Regions from separate parts of the Pseudomonas sp. P9_2 genome, predicted to be linked through region 4. Evidence: predicted binding sites of a transcription regulator. Region 4 holds the regulator's gene; each other region holds the start of a gene.

Region 1 (2,202 bases), 3.0 Mb from region 4:
GCTCAAGCTGGATATTCACACGGCGGTTGCGGGCGCGGTTGGCGGCACTGGTGTTGGGTGCCAGAGGGTAGCTCTCGCCGTGGAAACGCAGGGTGATCTGCGATTCCTGAATGCCATTGGCCTTGAAGTAATCCATCACCGCCAGGGCACGCCGGCGCGAGACGTCGCGATTGGTCAGGCGATTGCCACTGTTATCCGAGTGGCCGTTCAACTCGACATGATTGACGGTAGGGTCGGCCTTCATGAACGCAAGAATCACAGACAGCTTCTTCTTGGCGGCAGCGTCCAGCTCAATGCCGCCACCGGGGAATCCGACTTCAGTCTGCTTGACCTGATCGTAATTCATGGGCAACAGCTTGGCAGTGCACGACTGATAGTCGCTGTAAGCCTTGCTGAACCTCACCGGCAGCAGACGCACCTCCGAGTACCCGCCCTCGCGCGCGTAATGCCGTACGGTCGGGCTGCGCCCCTCAAGCAATCCAGTGAACAGGCGCCCGGCCTGGGCCTGGGAGCTATTGAACAGTACGTCGCCACTGCCGACACGTACCGCCCCGAGGTTGATATCGCCTCGGCCCGGCTGCCAGGGCGCAGCGGCGGCCAACAAGGTTGCCGAGCCTGCGCCGAACGCACCGTTATAGGCTTTCAGGCGAAACGTCGCCTGCTCGCCGGCCCGGCGCACGAACTCCCCGGAACCAAAGTCGGTGATCGGCTGCGTCAGGCGGCACTCGAACTGGTCGCCCTCTACCTTCCACTCAATATTCTCCAGACGTGTCTGGAACGTGAGGGCCATAGCGGGCAGGCTGGCGAACACACTGAGCAGGGCTAGATAATGCTGGCGCACGGGAGGCTCCACTGGTTTCTACAACACTTCAAAGCGTCATACATCGTTAAGGCATACCCGGGGATATCGGTCGCATCCGGCAAAACTTGATAGCGAGTGCCTGCAAGAGTCTTTTCCGGTAGCATTCCCACCAGATTGACCCGCCTGGAATCCCCAATGTCCGACCGCCTGACCCTGCTGCGTCCCGACGACTGGCATATTCATCTTCGCGATGGTGCTGCGTTACCCCAAACCGTGGCCGATGTGGCGCGCACGTTTGGCCGTGCCATCATCATGCCTAACCTGGTACCTCCGGTGCGCAATGCCGCAGAAGCCGACGCCTATCGCCAGCGTATTCTCGCTGCACGACCGGCCGGCAGCCGCTTTGAACCGTTGATGGTGCTCTACCTGACCGACCGCACCCAGCCTGAAGAAATTCGCCAGGCCAAGGCTAGCGGCTTCGTACACGCTGCCAAGCTCTATCCGGCCGGCGCGACCACCAACTCTGATTCCGGCGTAACCAGTATCGACAAGATCCTGCCGGCGATCGAAGCCATGGCCGAAGTTGGTATGCCGTTGCTGATCCATGGGGAAGTGACCCGTGGCGATGTGGACGTGTTCGATCGCGAGAAAATCTTCATCGACGAACACATGCGTCGTGTGGTCGAGTTGTTCCCGACTTTAAAGGTAGTGTTCGAGCACATCACCACCGCCGATGCCGTGCAGTTCGTCACCGAAGCTTCGGCTAACGTTGGCGCGACCATCACCGCTCACCACCTGCTCTACAACCGCAACCACATGTTGGTGGGCGGAATTCGGCCGCACTTCTATTGCCTGCCGATCCTCAAGCGCAACACTCACCAGGTGGCCCTGCTGGATGCCGCCACCAGCGGCAGCCCGAAGTTCTTCCTGGGCACCGACTCGGCGCCCCACGCCCAGCACGCCAAGGAAGCCGCATGCGGTTGTGCCGGATGCTACACGGCGTTTGCCGCCATCGAGCTGTATGCCGAAGCATTCGAACAGCGCAATGCCCTGGACAAACTCGAAGGTTTTGCCAGCCTCAATGGTCCGCGTTTCTACGGCCTGCCGGCGAATACCGACCGCATTACCCTGGTCCGTGAAGATTGGACCGCCCCCGCCAGCCTGCCGTTTGGCGAGCTGACCGTTATCCCGCTGCGCGCCGGTGAAACACTGCGCTGGCGCCTGCTGGAGGAAAGCAAGTGAGTGAAGACCATTACGATGACGAACAAGAGCACAGTGGCGGCGGCTCGCGCCACCCGATGGCCGAGCGTTTTCGCGGTTATCTGCCGGTTGTCATCGACGTAGAAACCGGTGGCTTCAACTGCGCCACCGACGCCCTGCTGGAAATCGCCGCAACCACC
Region 2 (2,202 bases), 130 kb from region 4:
GATAGCGGCATTGAGCGCCAGCAGGTTGGTCTGGTCGGCGATGCCTTTGATCACATCGACCACGCCGCCGATTTCATCGCTGTCCTTGGCCAGTTGGGTGACGGTCACACCCGTCTCGCCCACCGCAACCGACAGCCGCTGAATCGCCTCGCGGGTTTCCCCGGCGATATCGCGGCCGCGACCGGTCAGGCGGTTGGCTTCCTGGGTGGCATCGGCGGTGCGCTGCACATGGCTGGCGACTTCCTGGGTGGTCGCGGCCATCTGGTTGACCGCAGTGGCCACCTGTTCGGTCTCCACGCGCTGGCGTTCCAGGCCGCTGGAGCTGTTGTGCGCCAGGGTGTTGGAGCGCGCCGCCTGGTCGTTGAGGTGTTCGGCGGTGTCCTGCAAGCGTGTAAGACAGGTCTTCAGACGCGCTTCCTGGCTGAGGATCGACATTTCCAGTCGGGCCTGGGCGCCACGGCTGTCGGTGTACATCTGCGCGATCAACGGATCGGAGGTGGTCTGCTCGGCCAGGCGCAGCAAGCGCTTGAGGCCGCGCTGCTGCCAGCTCAGGCCCAGCAGGCCCAACGGCACCGACAGCGCTGCCGCCAGGGCAAAGCCCCACTGGGAGGTGAGGGTGGCGCCGATCATAAAGCTCAGTTGGCTGACCAGGATAAACGGCAGCCAGTCCTGTAGCACCGGCAGCCATTTGTCGCGCTGGGGGATGGCCGACTTGCCCTGGTTGATGCGTTGATAGAGCGCCTCGGCCCGGCGGATCTGCTCGGCGGTGGGCTTGATGCGCACCGATTCGTAGCCGATCACCTGGTTGCCGTCGAACACCGGAGTCACATAGGCGTTAACCCAGTAATGGTCACCGGTCTTGCAGCGATTCTTGACAATGCCCATCCATGGCAAGCCTTGTTTGAGCGTGGACCACATGTGCGCGAACACGGCCGAGGGCACATCCGGGTGGCGCACCAGGTTGTGCGGGGCACGGATCAGTTCGTCGCGGGTGAACCCACTGATTTCGACAAACGCGTCGTTGCAGTAGGTAATGACACCCTTGGCATCTGTGGTGGAGATCAACCGTTGCTGAGCGGGGAAGGTACGTTCGCGCTGGGTAACGGGTTGGTTATTACGCATGATTGTTCAATCCGCAAGGCTTTCAGGGGGTATCGGCCATGGCGGGCATTTATTTAACTTATTTTTGCAACAATCCTGGGAGCAGTGGGCTGGCTGTGGCGAGGGAGCAAGCTCCCTCGCCACAACAGCTCGCTCCTACAGTAAGAAAGGCTCAGCCGGCCAGCATCGGGTAGGTGAACAGCCCGAAGTGCAGCAGATTCAAGCCAAAGTGCGTGGCAATCGCTGCGCCCAGCCCGCCAAAGCGATACGCCAGGCCGTAACCGACCCCGGCAATACTCGCCAGCATTACCCACTGCCAACCCGCACCAAAATGCGCCAGGCCGAATAACAGCGAGGCCAGCAGCAGCGCGAGGTTCTCGCCGTAGGGCAGGTGTTTGAAACGCTGGCTCAGGCCACCCTGAACATAGCCACGAAACAGCGCTTCCTCCACCAGCGTCACCAGCAGCAGGTTATTGAGCACCCACAGCCATGCCTGGTCCGGCCATTTGGGGGCCCAACTGATCATCCCCATCAGGGCCGCGCCACCCAGGGCAGCGATGGCGGTCAGGGTCAGTGCCAGGGTGGTGACGCAGATCGACAGGCGCAATGAGCGTCGCGCCACAATCCACGGGCAGGCCAGCAACAGCCAGAAGCCGATCAGGGGTTTGTCCTGGTTCAGGTACATCGAGAAGGGCACCGAGTCCGGAGTGAAACGCTGGGGCGCAATACCTCGGCCATTGTAGAAACCCGGCAGCCAGTGCATCGCCAGCCCCAGGGCCAGGACGATAAACAAGCCGTGGCCCAGGTAGCGTGCCCAAGGAGTGCGTTGCTGGCGTACGGCGTAGCCGGCCACCAGCAACAGTGCTACTGACACCGCCGCCAGTATGCCCAGTTGGCCGTAGATCAAGGCCGTGACATAGCCAATGCAAAGTAGTGTGAGGTACAGCCAGGGCAGAGCAATCATGTGAAATCCTTAACAAAAACAGGGCGGCATTATAGCGAGTGGTCTGGTTCGAGGGCATGAAAACGCCTCCACGTACGAGGCAAGGGGGAAAGGATTGCAAAGTATGTTTGCGGCTGGTTATAGTCGTCGCGTCTTTC
Region 3 (2,202 bases), 2.4 Mb from region 4:
TCAGTACCCGCTGCATGCCACTGGCCACCAGGGCTTCCTTGGCACAGGTGGTCAGGTGCATGGCGTTGGCAAAGCGGCTCGGCTCCACCAGCAAATCGGTGCAACGCGTGCGCCATACGGCCAGGGCTTCAGCCGTGGGCGGCGGCGCGGGCAACAAGCCGCGATGGACTTTTTGCACATGCCACGGCCAGATCAGCGACAGCGCCGGGTGCCAGAGGTCGGGCATCAAGGTGGTGCGGGCGCTCGTGACTGCCTGCTGGTGCGCCTGTTGTTGCACATCACTCAAGGGCACTTGCAGGTATAGCGCGGTGAGGTATTGCCAGCGTTCGGTGTGCGGGCAGGTCCAGGATTCCTGGGCGGACATCGCCAGGCCGTTGGCCAGCAACACGGTATTGGCTGGTTGGTTCAGCCAGCGGCGCAGGTTGGGTTCGGCGTCGAGCAATTGCTGGTGGCGCAAGGCGTCGTCTTCGCGGGCAATATGCAGCGCCTTGACCAGCAGGCGTTGCTCGGTCAGCAGCAGCTTGTAGCCCTGCGAAACCCAGATCGGCAGGTGCCAGGCTTCGGTCAGGCCCCGGCACAGGTCCAGTAAGCGCACACCGAACAGTTCCTGCTCGACCTGGCGCGCCGACTGGCCCTTGTGAATCACCCGCAGCTCCCATTCCTCCAAAAGCTTGGGGTAGGCGACGGCCATCGGCCACAGTGGCGACAGAAACAGCAGGCTGCCCCAGTGGATGTCCTGCCATAGCCGCGCCAGGCGACTGCCGAACAAGCCGTTGGCTTGCTGGGACGCGTGCTGGCTGACCAGCAGCAGTTGGCGCAATGCGACTGGAATGTCTCCGGCCGGCACCGAAGGTAGGCGTGCCAGCAACTCCTCGGCACGTTTGAGGCCTAGGCGGTTAAGCGCTACTTCGAGGTTTTCGGCGGGCTCGGCCAGGCTCCCATGGGCTTGGCTGTTGGCCTCGCGCATCACGCTCAGCACCAGGGCCGGGCTGTTTTGCATCAGCTCGGCAATGTCTCGCAATGAACTGCGGCTGTCGCGGATGGCTTTGCACACGCGCTCATGGTTGGCCTGGGGAACGGGCAGCAGCACGTCGTCAAGGCGCTTGATCCAAGCGGCGAGGGTGGTGGGGCGGTTCGTTGGGACTGTCGTTTCGATTGCCATGATTGGGGCGCGATCATCACTTGTGTTCAACACACCCGGAACGGGCCGAATTGGCTTTTCGCCTTAACGGGCTATAGTCTGGCGCAGTTTTGCCGATAAGTAGAACAAGAGTTTTCTGCTGCACCCACTATGTCCATGAACCCGACGGCGCAAGTACCCATCTCCTATGGCTAAAATTATCGGCATCATTGTCGTCATCGCAAGTGTGCTCGGAGGGTACGTCCTCTCCCACGGTAAAATCGCCGCACTGATCCAACCTTTCGAAGTGCTGATCATCGGCGGCGCCGCGTTTGGCGCATTCTTGCAGGCCAACCCCGGCTACATGACCATGCACGTGATCAAGAAATCGCTGGGCATGTTCAGTTCGCGTTTTTCCCACACCTTCTATCTGGAAGTGCTGGGGCTGATCTACGAGATCCTCAACAAGAGCCGCCGCGAAGGCATGATGGCGATCGAAGGCGACATCGAAGACGCCGCCGCCAGCCCGATTTTCGCCAAGTACCCGGCCGTGCTCAAAGATGAGCGCATGACCGCGTATATCTGTGACTACCTGCGCATCATGTCCTCCGGCAACATGGCTCCCCATGAGCTGGAAGGCCTGTTCGACATGGAGTTGTTCAGCCTCAAGGAAGAGCTGGAGCATCCTTCCCATGCCGTGACCGGCATCGCCGATGGCATGCCCGGTTTCGGTATTGTCGCGGCGGTGCTGGGTATCGTGGTGACCATGGCGTCCTTGGGCGAGGGCGATCAAGCGGCCATCGGCATGCACGTGGGTGCGGCGCTGGTGGGTACCTTCTTCGGTATTCTCGCGGCCTATGGCTTCTTCGGCCCGCTCGCTACTTCCCTGGCCCACGATGCCAAGGAAGAGGTCAACCTCTACGAAGCGATCAAGGCGTGCCTGGTGGCTTCGGCATCGGGGATGCCGCCATCGCTGGCCGTGGAGTTCGGGCGCAAGGTGCTGTACCCCAAGCATCGCCCAAGTTTCTCCGAGCTGGAACAAGCGGTTCGCGGTCGCTAAGCCATGGAAAACAACCAGCCGA
Region 4 (2,202 bases):
AATCTGGAAATTGACGATCGCACTGTGCAGCTCGCGTGTGAGCTTGCCCACTTCCTGGTACAGGCCGCGGTCACGGGTCTGGTTAAGCTCATGGATCAACTGCACCGCATCGGCGAACTGGCCTTTTTCCAGGCTGTCGACCAACTGGTGAGCATGTTTTTTCAGGGTCGACTCAAAGTCGCCCTGTGACGTTTCGTTATGCTCCATAGCTCCCCCGTGGCGACATCAATGACCGATGCGTTCGAAGATTTTTTCAATCTTCTCTTTCAAGGCCAGCGCTGTGAATGGCTTGACCACGTAACCGTTGACCCCGGCTTGGGCGGCTTCGATGATCTGTTCACGCTTGGCTTCGGCGGTCACCATCAGCACAGGCAGGCTGCGCAGCTTTTCATCGGCGCGCACGTGGCGCAGCAGGTCGATACCGGTCATGCCCGGCATGTTCCAGTCAGTTACCAGAAAGTCGATGCTGCCGCTGTTGAGGATCGGAATCGCCGTAATGCCGTCATCCGCCTCGACCGTGTTGGTGAACCCAAGGTCACGCAACAGGTTTTTAATGATCCGCCGCATCGTTGAGAAGTCATCAACGATGAGGATTTTCATGTTCTTGTCCAATTCGACCTCCAAGCAGTCTTAAACGCGCCCAGCACCTGGACGCGCCATTTCAATCAACAGGCGTTACACAAAAAGGACTGCCCAGGGCACCACGGTACTCACCCGCAAAACCCTGCGGTTTCGCGGTAGCGTCTGCAGTGTCCCCACACTGCCTGTCAGCGCGCGCGCCACTCTCCCAATCGCCCCCGCAAGCGGGCGGCGCACTGGCTATGCAACTGGCTGACACGCGACTCGCTGACCCCCAGGACCTCACCGATTTCCTTGAGGTTCAGCTCTTCGTCGTAGTACAGCGCCAGCACCAGGCGCTCACGCTCGGGCAAGTTGGCAATCGCGTCCGCCAACGCTTTCTGGAAACGTTCGTCCTCCAGATCGCGCGACGGTTCAAGATGTGCACTCGCGCCGTCCTCGTGCAGCCCTTCGTGTTCGCCGTCCTGTAAAAGGTCGTCGAAACTGAACAGGCGGCTGCCCAAGGTATCGTTCAAAATCCCGTAGTAATCGTCGAGACTCAATTGGAGTTCGGCCGCAACTTCATGATCTTTAGCGTCACGACCGGTTTTTGCTTCAATTGCACGAATTGCATCACTGACCATGCGGGTATTGCGGTGTACCGAACGCGGCGCCCAATCGCCTTTACGCACCTCGTCGAGCATTGCGCCACGGATACGGATACCCGCATACGTCTCGAAACTGGCACCCTTGCTCGCGTCGTATTTGGTCGACACTTCAAGCAGGCCGATCATACCGGCCTGGATCAAGTCTTCGACCTGCACGCTCGCCGGCAGGCGCGCCAACAGGTGATAGGCAATGCGCTTGACCAGAGGCGCATAGCGCTCGATCAATTCGCCCTGGCTGTCACGTGCCGACTTTTTGTAAAGGTTGTAGCCGCTGGATGTCATAGCACCGGTCCCGCACTCGTCTGATGCACCAAACGCTCGACGAAAAACTCCAGATGCCCCCGCGGATTGGCGGGCAACGGCCAGGTATCGACCTTCTGGGCAATGGCCTTGAACGCCAGTGCGCACTTCGAACGAGGGAACGCTTCGTAGACCGCACGCTGCTTTTGCACGGCCTTGCGCACACACTCGTCATAGGGAACTGCGCCGACGTATTGTAAAGCCACATCGAGGAAGCGATCCGTGACCTTGGTCAACTTGGCGAACAGGTTGCGCCCTTCCTGCGGGCTCTGGGCCATGTTGGCCAGCACGCGAAAGCGGTTCATGCCGTAGTCACGGTTAAGCAGTTTGATCAGCGCGTAGGCGTCGGTGATGGAAGTAGGTTCGTCGCACACCACCAGCAGCACCTCCTGCGCGGCGCGCACAAAGCTGACCACCGATTCGCCGATCCCGGCGGCGGTGTCGATCACCAGCACGTCGAGGTTGTCGCCGATATCACTGAAGGCCTGGATCAGCCCGGCATGTTGCGCGGGGCTCAGGTGCACCATGCTCTGGGTGCCCGAGGCAGCCGGCACGATACGAATGCCACCGGGCCCCTGGAGCAGCACATCGCGCAGCTCACAGCGGCCCTCGATCACATCGGCAAGGGTATGTTTGGGTGTCAGCCCCAGCAGAACGTCCACGTTCGCCAAGCCCA

The links. The regulator FliA, encoded in region 4, starts transcription of late flagellar genes. The targets are predictions, from matches to a motif close to CTAAAGTTTNNNNNNNNNNNGCCGNTAA.
Region 1: the regulator FliA is predicted to act here: its motif matches at 905-932, upstream of QMK52_RS01395 (flagellar protein MotY).
Region 2: the regulator FliA is predicted to act here: its motif matches at 1,152-1,179, upstream of QMK52_RS15055 (methyl-accepting chemotaxis protein).
Region 3: the regulator FliA is predicted to act here: its motif matches at 1,234-1,261, upstream of motA (flagellar motor stator protein MotA).

Annotation. Positions count from the first base shown of each region.
Region 1 is NZ_CP125376.1:290,738-292,939, forward strand. It holds gene QMK52_RS01395 (flagellar protein MotY) at 1-841, opposite strand, end outside; gene pyrC (dihydroorotase) at 998-2,044, shown strand; gene rnt (ribonuclease T) at 2,041-2,202, shown strand, end outside.
Region 2 is NZ_CP125376.1:3,362,139-3,364,340, forward strand. It holds gene QMK52_RS15055 (methyl-accepting chemotaxis protein) at 1-1,122, opposite strand, end outside; gene QMK52_RS15060 (CPBP family intramembrane glutamic endopeptidase) at 1,274-2,065, opposite strand.
Region 3 is NZ_CP125376.1:1,061,818-1,064,019, reverse strand. It holds gene QMK52_RS04640 (HDOD domain-containing protein) at 1-1,162, opposite strand, end outside; gene motA (flagellar motor stator protein MotA) at 1,329-2,180, shown strand; gene motB (flagellar motor protein MotB) at 2,184-2,202, shown strand, end outside.
Region 4 is NZ_CP125376.1:3,493,459-3,495,660, reverse strand. It holds gene QMK52_RS15705 (protein phosphatase CheZ) at 1-207, opposite strand, end outside; gene QMK52_RS15700 (chemotaxis response regulator CheY) at 226-600, opposite strand; gene fliA (RNA polymerase sigma factor FliA) at 768-1,508, opposite strand; gene fleN (flagellar synthesis regulator FleN) at 1,505-2,202, opposite strand, start outside.